One region of the Arthrobacter sp. NPDC089319 genome, then DNA from elsewhere that is predicted to be linked to it. Evidence: riboswitches for the same ligand, from Rfam matches in the RefSeq annotation. Region 1 holds a riboswitch; the other holds the start of a gene.

Evidence for each region. A riboswitch is a leader RNA that binds a small molecule or an ion and turns the genes downstream of it on or off. The one in region 1 is predicted to bind S-adenosylmethionine.
Region 2: it holds a riboswitch for S-adenosylmethionine, as region 1 does, so the genes downstream of both, AB0N75_RS02880 (O-acetylhomoserine aminocarboxypropyltransferase/cysteine synthase family protein) here and AB0N75_RS17720 (flavin reductase family protein) in region 1, are expected to answer to the same signal.

What each region holds. Positions count from the first base shown of each region.
Region 1 covers NZ_JBFBGZ010000017.1:10,514-17,918, forward strand. The annotation lists gene AB0N75_RS17700 (alpha/beta hydrolase) at 1-28, shown strand, start outside; gene AB0N75_RS17705 (aldo/keto reductase) at 62-1,057, opposite strand; gene AB0N75_RS17710 (DHA2 family efflux MFS transporter permease subunit) at 1,113-2,753, opposite strand; gene AB0N75_RS17715 (aldo/keto reductase) at 2,923-3,912, shown strand; gene AB0N75_RS17720 (flavin reductase family protein) at 3,909-4,415, opposite strand; SAM riboswitch class IV at 4,458-4,572, opposite strand; gene AB0N75_RS17725 (prephenate dehydratase) at 4,670-5,539, opposite strand; gene AB0N75_RS17730 (hypothetical protein) at 5,636-5,839, shown strand; gene AB0N75_RS17735 (hypothetical protein) at 5,858-6,238, opposite strand; gene AB0N75_RS17740 (hypothetical protein) at 6,405-6,617, opposite strand; gene AB0N75_RS17745 (hypothetical protein) at 6,895-7,326, shown strand; gene AB0N75_RS17750 (amino acid ABC transporter ATP-binding protein) at 7,352-7,405, opposite strand, start outside.
Region 2 covers NZ_JBFBGZ010000002.1:7,086-14,490, forward strand. The annotation lists gene AB0N75_RS02870 (Ig-like domain-containing protein) at 1-2,062, opposite strand, end outside; gene AB0N75_RS02875 (CoA-binding protein) at 2,249-2,746, opposite strand; gene AB0N75_RS02880 (O-acetylhomoserine aminocarboxypropyltransferase/cysteine synthase family protein) at 2,743-4,218, opposite strand; SAM riboswitch class I at 4,318-4,410, opposite strand; gene malQ (4-alpha-glucanotransferase) at 4,723-6,903, shown strand; gene AB0N75_RS02890 (helix-turn-helix domain-containing protein) at 7,141-7,405, opposite strand, start outside.

The sequences.
Region 1 (7,405 bases):
TCATTTTCTCCGCCAGCACACCGGCTGACTTCCCGGGTCGGCTGATTCTCTGGGAGGCCTGCTAACCGCCGGGGAACTCTTCGGTGTCCACGTCCGCCTGGGTAACTGCGTTGTAGCGCGGGCCGTGGACGGTGCCGTGGTTGATCAGCTCCTCCAGCTGGCGCAGCACGTCTGCCGCCAGGGCAACGCCCGTGGCACCTAGGTCCTCGTCCAGGTGGACGATGCTCCTGGTGCCCGGCAGCGCGATCACGTGCTCGCCGCGGGACAGCACCCAGGCGAGGGCCAGCTGGGCAGGTGAGCAGCCGGCGTCGTCCGCGATGGCGCGGAAGCCGTCGAGCAGGGCCAGGTTCTGCGGGTAGTTTTCCGGCCAGAAGCGGGGCATGCCGTGGCGGATGTCCTGCTCCGGCAGCGCCGACGGGTCACCCAGCGTGCCGGTCAGGAATCCGCGGGCGAGCGGGCTGAAGGCGACGAAGGCCGTGCCGAGTTCCGCACAGGCTGCCAGCGTTCCCAGCTCCGGGTTGCGCGTCCAGAGTGAGTATTCGGTCTGCAGGGCCGCAATCGAATGCACCGCATGCGCCTTCCGCAGGGTTGCAGCGGAGACCTCGGACAGGCCGATCGCCCCGATCTTGCCGGCGGCGACCAGCTCGGCCAGCGCGCCGACCGACTCCTCGATGGGGATGGTCTTGTCCCAGCGGTGCAGGTAGTAGAGGTCGATGTGGTCCGTGCGCAGCCGTTGCAGCGCCGCGTCGCAAGTTGCCCTGAGCGTCTCCGGGCGCCCGTCGATGACCCGCCGGCCGGCCACGCTGGTCATGCCGCACTTGCTGGCCAGGAAGAACTCGTCCCGCCGCGGGCCCAGCACCTCGCCGATCAGCTCCTCGTTGGCGGTGGCCCCGTACAGTGCGGCGGTGTCGAAGTGCCGCACCCCCGAATCCAGCGCATGCAGCAGTAGTTTCGCCGCCTCCTCGCGGGCCGGCGGCACCCCGTAGGCGTGGCTGAGGTTCATACAGCCCAGCCCGATGCTGCCGACGTCCAGCGTTCCGATCGTTCGCGTAGTCATGCTTTGACGTTAACAGCCGCCCGGGGAGGCACCGTGCTGCCGGCCTGCCGCCGGCTCACTCCGGCCGGTCCCGGCTGGCCAGTGTGCCCACTTCCTCCGAGAGCGGGATCTCCTTGACGAAGCAGGCAAGCACCAGTGCCGCGAGCACGATCGGCACGGCGTAAAGATAGATCGGCGGCAGCGCCTGGCCGAAGGCATGCGCGATGAATCCCTGGGCCGGGGCCGGCAGTGATTTGAGCACGGCGGGACCGAGCGAGCTGAAGCTTTGGCCGCCGCCGGAACCGATCGTCGTCACCAGGCCGGGCGGCGCCGTCGAGAATTGCTCGGTGAGGCGGCTGATGAAAATGGCGCCGAACAGCGAGATGCCGAAGGTGGCGCCGATCTGCCGGAAGTAATTGGTGGCCGAGGTGGCCGTGCCCAGATCCCGGCGCCGAACGCTGTTCTGCACGATCAGCACCAGGTTTTGCATGATGGACCCCAGCCCCAGCCCCAGCACCAACATGCCGGCGGCGGTGAAGGAGTACGGGGTGGTGTCAGAGATCTGCGAGAGCATCACCAGCCCGGCCGCGATCAGGATGGTGCCGATGATCGGGAAGATCTTGTAGCGGCCGGTGCGGCTCACCAGCTGGCCTGTGGTGGTGGTGGCTCCCACCATCCCCGCCGTCATCGGGATCATCATCAGGCCCGACTCGGTGGCGCTGGCCCCGTTGACCATCTGCAGGAAGGTGGGCAAATAGGCGATCGTGGAGAACATCGCGATGCCCACGCACACGCCCATCAAGGTGGGCAGCGTGAAGTCCCGGTCGCGGAACAGCCGCAGCGGCAGCACCGGTTCCACCGCCCGGCGTTCGACCAGCACGAACAACACCGAGGCGAGCACCGTGACCGCGCCCAGCCCGATGATCACCGGACTGTCCCAGGGGTAGGTGGTCCCGCCCCAGCTGGTGAACAGGATGACCGCCGCACTGGCGACCGCCAGCAGGAAGGTGCCCAGATAGTCCAGCTTGGGCCTGGGCCCGCCCGGCTTATGCAGGTGCAGGGTGGTGGTGATGACAGTCAGCGCGGCGGCACCCAGCGGGAGGTTGATGTAGAAGACCCAGCGCCAGCTCCAGTGGTCGGTAATGAAGCCGCCCAGCAGCGGTCCGCTGACCGAGGCGAGGCCGAAGGCCGCCCCGATCAGGCCCATGTACTTGCCGCGCTCGCGCGGCGAGACCAGATCGCCGATGATCGCCTGCGCGCCGATCATCAACCCGCCGCCGCCCACCCCCTGGATGGCGCGGAAGGCGATCAGCTGCGGCATGCTCTGCGCCATGCCGGAGAGCATCGAGCCGCCCAGGAACACCGCGATCGCAAAGATGAAGATGCTCTTGCGTCCGAACAGGTCGCCGAGCTTGCCGTAGATCGGCAGCCCGATGGTGGCGGCCAGAATGTAGGAGGTGATCACCCAGGAGATGTGCTCCAGCCCGTTCAGGTCCCCGACGATGGTGGGCAGCGCCGTCGCCACGATGGTCTGGTCCAGCGCCGCCAGCAGCACGGTGAGCATCAGCCCCAAGAACACCACCGTGGTCCGGGGCTGCGCAGCGGCCGCGCCGTCCGGGGGGTGGGCCCGGTTCTGGTCCGCGCGCGCGGACTCCCGGGCTGTCGAGGGACCGGACGGCTGGTGAGGGCCCCGGTCCGGGCTGGGAGGAACTGCCATGGTTAACTTCCTGGCGGCGCGGGTGGCGCAGGCGGCCTGATACTGGTTGCCTGGGGACGCTATCCGCCCCGCGAGAGTTACCGTACTGCCGTCCGCGAGGTGGCACAACCCCCGATTTCGGCGCGGCGCTGTCGTACGCTGGAAGCCTGCCCAGCGAAGGGACACACCAATGGACGACGCCGGATCCCGCCTGATCTTCGGCAGCATGGGTTTGGGCGGTGGCTGGGGGAGCGGCCCGCTGGAGGCCGCCGACGTCGCCGCTGCCCACACAGCCGTGGAGGCGGCACTGGACATCGGCATCAGGGTATTCGATCACGCGGACATTTACGCCCACGGCAAGGCGGAGGCTGCGTTCGGCCGGGTGCTGGCCGAGCGGCCGGAACTCCGGGAAGCCTTGCAGTTGCAGAGCAAATGCGGCATCCGGCTGCCGGTTCCCGGACTGGTGGGCCAGTACGACTCATCCCGCGAGGCCATCGTGGCCGGTACCGAGGAAAGCCTGCGCCGCCTGCACACCGACCATCTGGACACGCTGCTGATCCACCGGCCGGATCCGCTGGCCCCGGCGGAGGAGATTGCCGAGGCGTTCAGCCGCCTCCGGCTGGCCGGGAAGGTCCGCCGCCTGGGCGTCTCGAACATGTCCGGCGAGCAGATGCGGTGGCTGCAGGCCGCGCTCGACGAGCCGCTCGCCGTCAACCAATTGGAAATGAGCCTGTACCGGCGGGACTGGCTTGAATCCGGGGTGCTGGTCAACCACCCGGAAGGCGCCGCCGTCGGCTTTCCGCACGGCACTTTGGAGTACTGTGCTGCCCACGCGGTGGAGTTGCAGGCCTGGGGCTCGCTGGCGCGGGGCCGCTACAGCGGCCGGCCGGCGGAACGGGCCGCCGGCACAGCTGACGAAGCTGACGGCGACGGTGGTGCGGCAGCGGATCGCGCGACGGCAGCCTTGGTCTCCGAGTTGGCCCGGGACAAGGGCTGCACGCAGGAAGCCGTAGTGCTGGGCTGGCTGCTGCGCCATCCGGCCCGAATCCGACCGGTCGTCGGTACCAGCAATCCGGAGCGGATCAGGGCCTGCGGCCAGGCTGAGGAGATCGGCGCGGCAATGACCCGGCAGGAATGGTACGCGCTGTGGGTGGCGGCGCGGGGACGCCCGCTGCCCTAGACGAACGCGGGCTGTACCAGCCGGCGGAACGAGGAGTCGTGGAAGACCAGCGGTTCGTGCGCGCCGACGTGCGTGCTCAGCGCGTGTACCTCCAGCAGCACCACCTGGTGGTCACCGGCCGGGAACTCCTGATGCACCGAGCAATCCAGCCACAGCGCTGCCTCGTTGAGGAAAAGCGCGTCCCGGTCGGTGCGGTCCAGGCTCAGCCCGGCGAAGCGGTCGCCGCTCTTGGAAGCAATCTGGCGGCAGACGCCGTCGTGCTCCGTGCTCAGCACCGACACGCCGATCCGGCCGGCGTGGCGGAGCAGCGGCCAGGTCCGCGAGGTGTTCTGGACGGCGAACATCACCAGCGGCGGCTCCAGCGAAACGCCCACGGTGAAGGAGGAGGCGACGATGCCTTGCGGCTCACCGTCGATGACGGCGCAGAGCGCTGCGATTCCGGAGGGAAAGCGCCCGAAGGCGGAGCGCAGGGTGTTCGGGGTCAAGTCGTTGTGCAGGGACATGGCCATCCTTGAAGCTCAGGCGCATCCGCTGCTGCCGGAGGATACGCGTACTTGCCTGCCGACAAACCCGGCGGGCCGAATCATCACCTGGAGCACCCCGCTACGGTAGAGGGTTGCCGGCCAACCAGCCAGGGCTGTGAAGTTGGCGCTCGTGATTCATTTCCAAGGTAAAGCGGGACGTGGCCTCGGTCAAACGCGGGTAACAGTTCGTCAAGAACTCCCCGTGCGCGGCATCGGCAGCAGGGTCCGTTGCCTTAGGCGTCGGCCGGCTGTTCCGCGCCGCGGTTTAACCGGAACGGGTGGGCGGGATAGACGCCCAGAATCCGGATTTCGGTGGTGAAGAATTCCAGTTCCTCGAAGGCATGGACCATTGGCTGGTCCTCCGGATGGCCTTCGACGTCCACCATGAACATGGTGGCCGCGAATTCGCCGCCGACCATGTAGCTCTCCAGCCGGGTCATGTTGATGCCGTTGGTCGCGAACCCGCCGAGGGCCTTGTACAGCGCCGAGGGAACGTTCCGCACCCGGAAAACAAAGCTGGTCACCGCGGGACCGGGCAGCTCCTCGCGGCTGGGGACGGGCCGCCGGTCCGCCAGCACCACAAACCGGGTGGTGTTCGTTGGATCGTCTTCCACTTTCTCGGCGAAGACTTGCAGGCCGTACAGCTCAGCGGCCATCGGCGGCGCGAGCGAGACCTTGGTGGGATCGTTCCACTCGGCAACTTCACGGGCCGACCCGGCGGTATCGCCGGCAATGACGGGCGTCAGCCCCAAACGGCGGATCAGCTTCCGGCACTGTCCCAGGGCATGGATGTGGCTGTGTACTTCACGGGCCTGTTCCACGGTGGCCCCGGGAATGCCGAGCAGGCTGAAGCGGATGGGCAGGAAGAATTCCTCCACGATCTGCAGCGTGGTCCGGGGCAGCAGGGCATGGATGTCCGCCACGCGGCCGGCGATCGAGTTGTCAATGGGGATCATGGCCAGTTCGGCCTCGCCGCTGGTGACGGCGGCGAAGGCGTCTTCAAAGCTGGCGCATGGCACCGCGTCCCAGCCGGGCCGGACCTCAAGGCACGCCATGTGCGAGTTCGAGCCGGGTTCACCTTGGTACGCGATTGCTGGAGCCATGGGCGAAATTATCCCACCGGGAGGGCCCGTGGCCTTATTCGGCGGGCTCCGGCCGGCGTCACAAAGCCGGAGCGAAGCGCCGATAGAGTGGAGGGCGTGGAAGGATCCAATCCCCGTGCCGTTGCCCTCGGGCTCGCTGCTGCCGTCGTCGCCCTCTTCGCCGTCAGCCTGACGGTGATGCCGTCCATCATGGGGCTGGACATCATGCCCCCGCTAATCGTGGTGTCCGTGCTGCTGCTGATCGCCGCCGGCGTGCTGGCCGGAATGGCTATTGCTGCCAAGCGGTCGGGGCGGCGCTAGCGCAGGGCTATTAGGCGGTCAGGCGACGACGCTAAAGCCTCCGGTCCACCGGAGCTTCTCGGCGGCGGCCAGGGAGATCTGCAGGAATCCCAGGGCCTCGAGGGCCCGGGACAGAGCGCCGGCATCGATGGCGTTCAACCCGGCGGCGGTGACCACCTCGGCCAGCTGGGACTTGGCCGCGGCGTCGTCCCCGGCCATAAGCACGGTGGTGGGCAGGCCGCCGACGGTGCCGGAGGACAGCGTGGCAGCGAAGGTGGTGTTGAAGGCCTTGACCACGCGCGAATCCGGCAGCGAGGCGCTGAGCTCGGCTGCCGCCGAACTGTCGGACGGCACGGTGAGCGAGTCGAAGGTTTCAAAGTTCAGCGGGTTGGTGATGTCGACGACGACCTTTCCCGCCAACTGGTCGCCGCAGCTGCGGACGGTGTCGGACAGGCGGGGTAGGGCACCGCGAGGATGACAATGTCGCCGGTTACGGGCCGGGCGTCGTCATGGTCGAACGACTCGAAGCCGGGAGTCAAGGCCCGCGGCGGGCCCGTGCTGGTGGGCCCAGCCGGAGTGGCGGATCCTAGTCGAGGTCGGATTCCTGAGTGATGCCGTAGGGCACGTCGTCGCTCAGTTCCACAGTGAACTGCCCGGGCCCGGTGCGGGTGACCAGAATGCCGCAATCGCCGTCGATGGCCGCGATGGATTGCAGTTCTTCCACCGCAGCATTGAGGAGGTCGTGGGCCTCGGAGGCCGTCTGTGCCGTCAAAGACTTGGTAGCCAAAGTCGTGGCCATGGTTCTGCCTTTCGTGACCGGAGGCCGCCGCAGAGGAGAAAGCGCGGGATGGGTAGCTTCCGGCCGGAACGTGGTGCCATGCGGAACGGTGCATGGAAGTTTACATTCTGCCATTCCAATGGACATCAGATGAATTATCAAGCGGCGTGGCGTGGAACACCTCTCCGGATTCAGAGGTTCTGGCGCGGATTTGGCGGGGTTCGGCGGCGGGGGAGTGTGGCCAAGAATACGTCGTGGAGGCCGACGTTACGCGGGCGGGCTGCCGATAGTGGGAAGCATGAACTACCGCTACATCCCCTCAGCTGCCGGCCTGACCGTTTGGGGCATCGTCCTCTTCGTTGCAGGAGGTGCGGTGAGCGGCTGGATGTCCGCCTTGGCGGTCCGCGAGTCCTTCCGGGACGCCACCAGCGTGTTCTACAGCTCGAACGCGGAGGTCTACACCGGCTTTGCGGTCCTGTTCGCGGTGGTTTCGATCGCCGGCTTCGTGCTGCTGACGGTAGGGATTTCGCGCGCCGTGAAGCGTGCCGACCAGCGGTACGACGGCTGGTTCCGGACGCTGCAGCCCGGGATCGCGGCGGCTCCATACCCTGCGCCGCTGCCGGCGGCTCCGGTTCAGGGCAACGAACGCGCTCAGGCACCCGGGCCGGGAACCCCAAGCACGGGAATCCCGCCGATGCCGATGCGCGGGCCCGCGCAGCCCGGCCGCTAGCGGCAGCCGTCGTGGATTGTCCGGCCTAGAACGGGTTCAGCAGCCGGTGGACGAACTGCCGGGTGCGCTCCTCCTGCGG
Region 2 (7,405 bases), on a different contig from region 1:
TGCGGAAGTTGTTCAGCGATGGAACGCCGGTGTCCCGGCCGCGGGCGATGTTGAGCGAGGCGAGGTCGAGGGGCAGGCCCAGGACGTTGTTGCGCAGCGTATCGGTGACGAACTCGTCTAGTTCGGCGCCCACCTGGTCCGTCATGCCCATGGCGATTGCGCCGGCGGCCTGGTCGGGGGTCAACGTGGCATCGCCGTTGGCGTAGTAGGCCGGCGGGTTCAGGAACGCGTCCAGCAGCGGAAGGCCGATATCGGCACCGCTGTTGGTCTTCCGGTCCACCGTGTCCGTCAACATCGAGTGACCGAAGCGGTAGGTCGCATGGGCGAACTCCGCGTGGATCGCCGGGTTGATACCCGTGTCGGACTGGGTGAAGACGTTGAACGGATTGATGCCCGGTTGGATCTTCCGCGCGAAGTCCTCGAAGACGATGTGCTGGTACTCCATCTCCGTGACGAACCGTGCGGCCTGGAACAGACGCTCCCCGTTCCATTCGCCGTTGGGGAGCTTCCACTCGTTCAGATCCAGATTCAAGGACGTCAGCAGGTCTTCCATGTAGGTGACCAATCGGTTGTGCTCCGAGTGGAAGACCTGATGGACGGCGGTGAGGCCGATGTTCTCGTTGACGCGGCCGTCGCCGGCAACGAAGTGCGCGTCGAGCATTTCGTCGTCGTAGGTGCCCGCGGCCTGCGGACCGGTAACTGGCGTGAGGTCGCTATCTCCGTCAGCTGCCAGCGCCCTGCCGCGGGAGTCGAACGGTGCGGCGAAGTGCGAGATGTCGTCCAGGAACGCGATCCCGATCCGCTGGACATTCGCCGGCGGGGCGACGGGGTTCTCCAGGTTCCCTTCCACGAACTGGTTGTCCTGGGTGATGTACTGCGGCAGGCCGCTGGGGCCCCGCAGGAAGCGCCCGTACTGGTCGGTGGCCAGCATCGGGATGTTCACGACGTCAGCATCGGAGAGCTCCAGGCCGAGCATGGACGCGGCCTGGGCCTTGATGTCCGCCCAGGTGGCCATGCCGCCGGGGGCTCCTTCGATCAGTTCGCCGGTAGAGACCGGGTCGCCGCTTTCGTTGAGCTCATAGTCCCGGAGGAAGACCTGATGCGACGGGTTTGAGGAGTAGGTCTGGCTCTGGTCGACCCACGGGGAGTCAGTATTGGTGCCGTCCTGGATATCGTCCGGCGTGCCGAGCACGCCGTCAGGCCCGGGCTGGTTCTCCGCCCGGTTGAGGACCATGAAATTCGGCCCGCCCTCGACATACAGCGGATCATCCGTTGCCAGGGGCATCATGACCAAGTTATTGGTCTTCTTGGTGAAGTCCACGCCGTGGTCGAAGAACTGGCCGAACAGGGCAAAGAAGCCGTTGTATGGCGGTGAGAGTCCAAAGTCGGTGGTGACATTCGGGATGTCGAGGGTCTCTCCTTCCGGCACGCAGTCCACCGGCAGGCCATCGGCGTCGCAAGGAACCGCCGTCGGGCCGTCGTTCACCGTCCGGTGCGCCTTGCCGGCCGCGGCGATCGCGGCAGGATTGCTGGCGGTCTGGTCCACAATGACATTGCTGATGAAGCGGGGGTCGGCATCAGTCACGGTGGTGTTGACTGACTTGTATGACTGCCCCCCGGCCGTGGTACGCCATTCCGGCTCAGCCAGCCGCGGGAACGGCAGGCTGGCGGATCCGTAGTGCCCCTGCTCAGCCACCAGGTTGTTATCGGTCCCGTCCACCGTTCGCAGCCCGAACGGCAACAGGGGATTGGCTATCTGGTTGGGGCCGGAGCCGAGGAGCGGCTGGCCCGCAACCGGCTTACCCTCGGCGTCTTCCTTGGTTGCGTGGTTCTCCGCAATCTTGATCTGCTTGAGGATGAACCTCATATCCCCGGCATTAAGAGTCAGGCCCTGACCGACCGGCGCTGCCAGCGCGGCGGGAGCGAGGGCTGTGGGCAGCACACCCGCGCCCAGCACCAGCGCGGCCAGCCCGGCGGTCACCTTTTGGGGAACGGATGGCTTCCCCCTTTGGGCACGTTCGGTGCCCCTCCTGTGTTTTGGATGGGCGGATTTCTTGAACATGATGACTCCCCTAGTCGAGTGATGTGTGGCTGGCCACAGCATCTGACGAGGACCTTGGGGAAATCCTTGGAAGCTCCTACCTCAACGTCCGGGGCAAGCAAAAGCCCGCCCCTGCCCCGGCCCTCCAAGGGAGGGCCGGGGACTAGGAACGGGCTATTGTTGCCGTGAAACCTTGGGCAAGCCGCTCTACGCGGTCAACTGCCGCTTGGAGGAGATTACGCCGGTGTCGAATCCGGCCAGGTGCAGGCCGCCGTGGAAGCGGGCGTGCTCGATCTTTACGCAGCGGTCCATCACCACGTTCAGGCCGGCGGCCTCGGCCTTGGCCGCGACCTCCTCGTGCCAGGAGCCCAGTTGCAGCCAGATGGTCTTGGCGCCGACGGCCAGCGTCTCCTCCAGCACGGTGGGCAGGTCGTCGTGCTTGCGGAACACGTCCACCAGGTCCGGGACCTCGGGCAGGTCCGCCAGCGACTTGTAGACCGGCTGGCCCAGAATCTCCTTGGCCACCGGATTCACGAAGTAGACCTTGTACGGCGAGCTGGACAGCAGGTACGTGGACACGAAGTAGCTGGCCCGGCTGGGCTTGTCCGAGGCGCCGACTATCGCAATCGACTTGGTGTTCCGCAGGATGTTCAGCCGTTCCGGGGCGGACGGTCCCACCCACGCGCGTTCTGCTGTGGCGGTCACTTGGCGGCTCCTTCTTCGGCTTCAATCAGTTCTTCCACGGACTCGACTACGCGCGTTCCGGGCTCTGTCCGGGCGGCACGCGCCGCCTGGATCGTGCAGGACTCGCCTGCATAGCTGGGTGAGGCGAACTCGGAGGTGTCGAACGCGTCGTCCTCATGGTCGCGGCTGGGGCCGTGCTCGGCACCTGCCTGCTGCGATGCCGTCAGCGCTTGGTCCAGGTCCCAGAGGATGTCGTCCACGTCTTCCAGCCCCACGGAGATGCGGATCAGGTCCTCGGGCACGCCGGCGGCCACGAGCTGGTCGGCGGTGAGCTGCTGGTGCGTGGTCGATCCCGGGTGCAGCACCAGGGTGCGGGCGTCGCCGATGTTGGCCAGGTGGCTGGCCAGCTGCAGCGATTCGATGAACTTCTGGCCGGCCACGCGGCCGCCCTTGACGCCGAAGCTGAACACCGAGCCCACGCCCTTGGGCAGGTACTTCCGGCCGCGCTCATAGTGCGGGTGCGCGGGCAGGCCGGCGTAGCTGACCCAGGAGACCCGCTCGTCGGCTTCCAGCCATTCGGCCACCTTGCGGGCGTTGGCCAGATGCTCGTCCATCCGCTGCGCCAGCGTTTCCACGCCCTGCAGCAGCTGGAACGCGGACTGCGCGGACAGCGACGGGCCGATGTCGCGCAGCTGCTCGGAACGGAGCTTGGTCAGGAAGCCGTACTCGCCGAAGTTGCCCCACCAGGACACATTGCCGTAGCTGGCCACCGGTTCAGTCATCTGCGGGAACTTGCCGTTGCCCCAGTTGAAACGCCCGGACTCGACCACAACGCCGCCCAGCGTGGTGCCGTGTCCGCCGAGGAACTTGGTGGCGGAGTGGATCACAATGTCCGCGCCGTGCTCGATGGGCCGGATCAGGTAGGGAGTGCTCAAGGTGGCGTCCACCACCAGGGGGAGGCCGGCGTCGTGCGCCACCGAGGCCAGACCCGCGAGGTCGGCAATGTCGCCGGACGGGTTCGCCACGATCTCGGTGTAGACCGCCTTGGTGTTCTCGCGGATGGCAGCGGCGAAGTCGGCCGGGTCGGTGGAGTCAATGAACGTGGTCTCCACGCCGAACCGGCGCAGCGTGACGTCCAGCTGGGTGATGGTACCGCCGTAGAGCTTGGACGAGGCCACAATGTGGTCGCCCGCGCCGGCCAGTGCCGCGAAGGTGATGAACTCAGCGGCCATGCCCGAGGACGTGGCCACCGCGCCGATGCCGCCTTCCAGCGAGGCGATGCGCTCCTCGAACGCGGCCACGGTGGGGTTGCCGATGCGGGAGTAGATGTTGCCGTACTTCTGCAGCGCGAAGAGGTTCGCGGCGTCGTCGGTGTCCTTGAACACGAACGACGTGCTCTGGTAGATCGGCACGGCCCGGGCGCCATGCTCGGCGTCGGGCGTGCCGCCGGCGTGCAGGGCACGGGTGCGGAAACCGAATGTGCGTTCAGCCATCAGGCAGCTCCTTCAAAACTTAGGTTCCCGAGGCAATGACGGTCCTAGCGGCGCGCCCGGATGCGGGGGCGCCATCCGGATCAAAGATTGCTTGCGCTCTCTCCATCGCTTCTGGCGGTAGCACCTTTCCGGTTGGCCGGATGGTTGCTGCGGTGTCAAAGAGCCAGATCTCTCAACCGCTCGGGATGGTCCCGTCCATTCTCGCAACTTCCGCCGTAGCCGCCAAAATTGTTGAGCCGCGTTGCGTCTTGCCTTGAATTTCCAGTACGACGGCGGTGCTCGGCTTGGCTGCCGCGCGTCCGGTGGTCGACCAAGCGAGCGTCTGGTCGTGCCGCGCCTCCGGTGGTCGACCAAGCGAGCGCCGGGTCGTGCCCCGCGTCCGGTGGTCGACCAAGCGAGCGCCGGGTCGTGCCCCGCGTCCGGTGGTCGACCAAGCGAGCGCCGGCGAGCGTGTGGAGACCCGCCGGGGTGCACGCATCCAATGCCACCCGTAGATTAGGTTCCATGGCTGAGCTTACGGCGCTGCAGCGCCTCGCACGGGAACACGGCGTCGGCACGACCTTCCGGGGTTGGGACGGAGCTGAGCAGGCGGTCGCGCCGGCAACGCTGGTCGCTGTCCTCACCGCGCTGGGTGTTCCCTGCAATACCGACGACGACGTGACCGTCTCCCTCCGTGCCGCGGAACTGGCGCCGTTGCAGCGCAACCTGCCGCCCGCCGTCGTCGTCCGCCAAGGAGACGCCACCGAGGTGCCGGTCAATGTTAGTGCCGGCGCGAGCCCCCGGGTGCAGATCGTGTTGGAGGACGGGTCCCGGCGCGACGTTGACGTGGTGCCCGGCGGGCCGCACGAGGCGGCGGGGGTTCCGCGGGATCGTCTGGCCGCGGTGGTGCCGGCCGACCTCCCGCTGGGCTGGCACACGCTTGAGCTGACGGAAGCCGGAACCGGCAGGGCACCAACCGAGGAGTCCGGAGCTGGCAATGCAGCAATCGACCAAGCCCCAATCGGCCAGCGCCCACCCGGCCAGCCCCCGGCGACGCCCGACAGCCAGGCACGGTGCGCGCTGGTCGTCACCCCGCAACGGCTGACCACCGCCGACCGGCTTCACCGTACCTGGGGCCTGATGGCGCAGCTGTACTCCGTGCGCTCGCGGTCGTCTTGGGGTATCGGCGATCTTGACGACCTGGCCGTGCTGGCCGAAACGGCTGCCGCGAAGGGTGCAGGGTTCGTCCTGATCAATCCGCTGCACGCGGCGCAGCCCAAGCCGCCGGTGGAGCCCTCGCCCTACCTGCCCGCGACGCGCCGTTTCGTCAATCCGATCTACCTGCGGGTCGAGGATGTGCCCGAGGCCCGGGACATTCCGCTGGAAAATACCTTCCACGACGCGAATCTGGACGCCGGCATTCTGGACCGCAATCCCGTTTATGCGGCCAAACTCCGGGCACTGGAAGCAGTTTTCGCGGTGCCCCGGCCCGCGGAACGGCAACAGCAGTTCGACGCCTTCCGCGTTCAGGAAGGCGAGGGGCTGGAGCGCTTTGCCCTGTGGTGCGCGCTCGCCGAATCCCTTCCGCCCGGTGCTCCCGAGTGGTCCGACCCGGAGTTCATCGAATCTCAGCGCAGTGCGCTTAAGGACCGCATCGAGTTCCACCAGTGGCTGCAATGGCTGTGTGACGAGCAGCTTGAGGCCGCGCAGCGCCGGGCCCTCGATGCCGGAATGAACCTCGGGATAGTGCATGACCTCGCGGTCGGCGTCCATCCAGCCGGTGCCGATGCTTGGGCGTTGCAGGATGTGCTGGCCGCGGGCATCTCGGTGGGCGCGCCGCCGGACATGTTCAATCAGCAGGGCCAGAACTGGTCCCAGCCGCCGTGGCATCCCGAACGCCTCGCCGAGTCCGGCTATGCCGCCTACCGGGACATGCTGCGGACCATCCTGCGCCACGCCGGCGGCATCCGAGTCGACCACATCCTGGGGTTGTTCCGGTTGTGGTGGATCCCCGTCGGCGGCCCGCCCGGCGAAGGCGCCTATGTGTACTACGACCATGAGGCCCTGATCGGCATCCTCGCCCTCGAGGCCGAACGGGCCGGCGTGGTGGTGATCGGCGAGGACCTCGGGGTCTTCGAGCCCGGCGTTCAGGACTACCTGGCCGAGCGCGGCATCCTGGGCACTTCCATCCTGTGGTTCGAGTACGACGGCGCCACGCCCCGGCCGCCGGAGAGTTACCGCCGCTCCTGCCTCACCAGCGTCACCACCCACGACCTGCCGCCCACCGCCGGCTACCTTGCCGGCGAGCACGTGAACCTGCGCGAATCGCTGGGCCTGCTGAACCGGCCGGTGGAGGAGGAGCGCACCTTGGACCGGGCAGCCCAGGAGTCGGTGCTGTCCCTGGTGCGCTCGCGGGTTCCGGTTGCTTCACAGCACGACGACGACGGCGGCGCCGCCACCTCCGGCGAGCAGCGCACCATCGACGCGCTGCACGCGTTCATCGCGCAGACCCCGTCGGTGCTGCTGGGGGTCGCCCTGACCGACGTGGTGGGGGAGCGGCGGACCCAGAACCAGCCGGGCACCGCGGACGAATACCCCAACTGGCGGATCCCGCTGGCCGGCCCGGACGGGGAAGCCATCCTGCTCGATGATCTGGCCGCCAACGAACGGTTCGACTCGCTGGTCCGCGCGCTGCGGGAACGGTAGTCGGTCCAAACGGGTGCGCCGGCTGGGTCTTACAACCGGGCCAGCAGAGCCTCGCCGGTCTCAGCCGGCCACGAACGGCGACGCCGCTGAACGTGACCGGTGTCCACGTTCAGCAGGAACTGTCCATGTCTTAGAGCGGCGTCCGGCGCTGACTAGGACAAGCGCAAAACCTACCCGCAAAACGTGGACAGCCCGGGGTCGTCGCTGGAGGAGACGCCAACCCCGCGGCGCGCATCGTCATAACCGGGTAAGCAACGCCTCGCCGGTTTCGGCCCGCCGGTAGAACACCTCACGGCCGGAACGCATGGTGGCCGCCAAACCGCTCTCGGACATCACCTTCAGATGCTCGTTGACCGTCCCGGCGGCGAGGTCCAAGCAGCGGGCGAGCTGCGTCGTCGTCATCGGTACATCGAGTTGCGCGAGGATCTGCGCCCGGGTCTTGCCGAGCAGCCGCGCCACCGGGCTGTGCGTCGCCTCGCGGCTGGCTTCCCAGAGCCGGCCG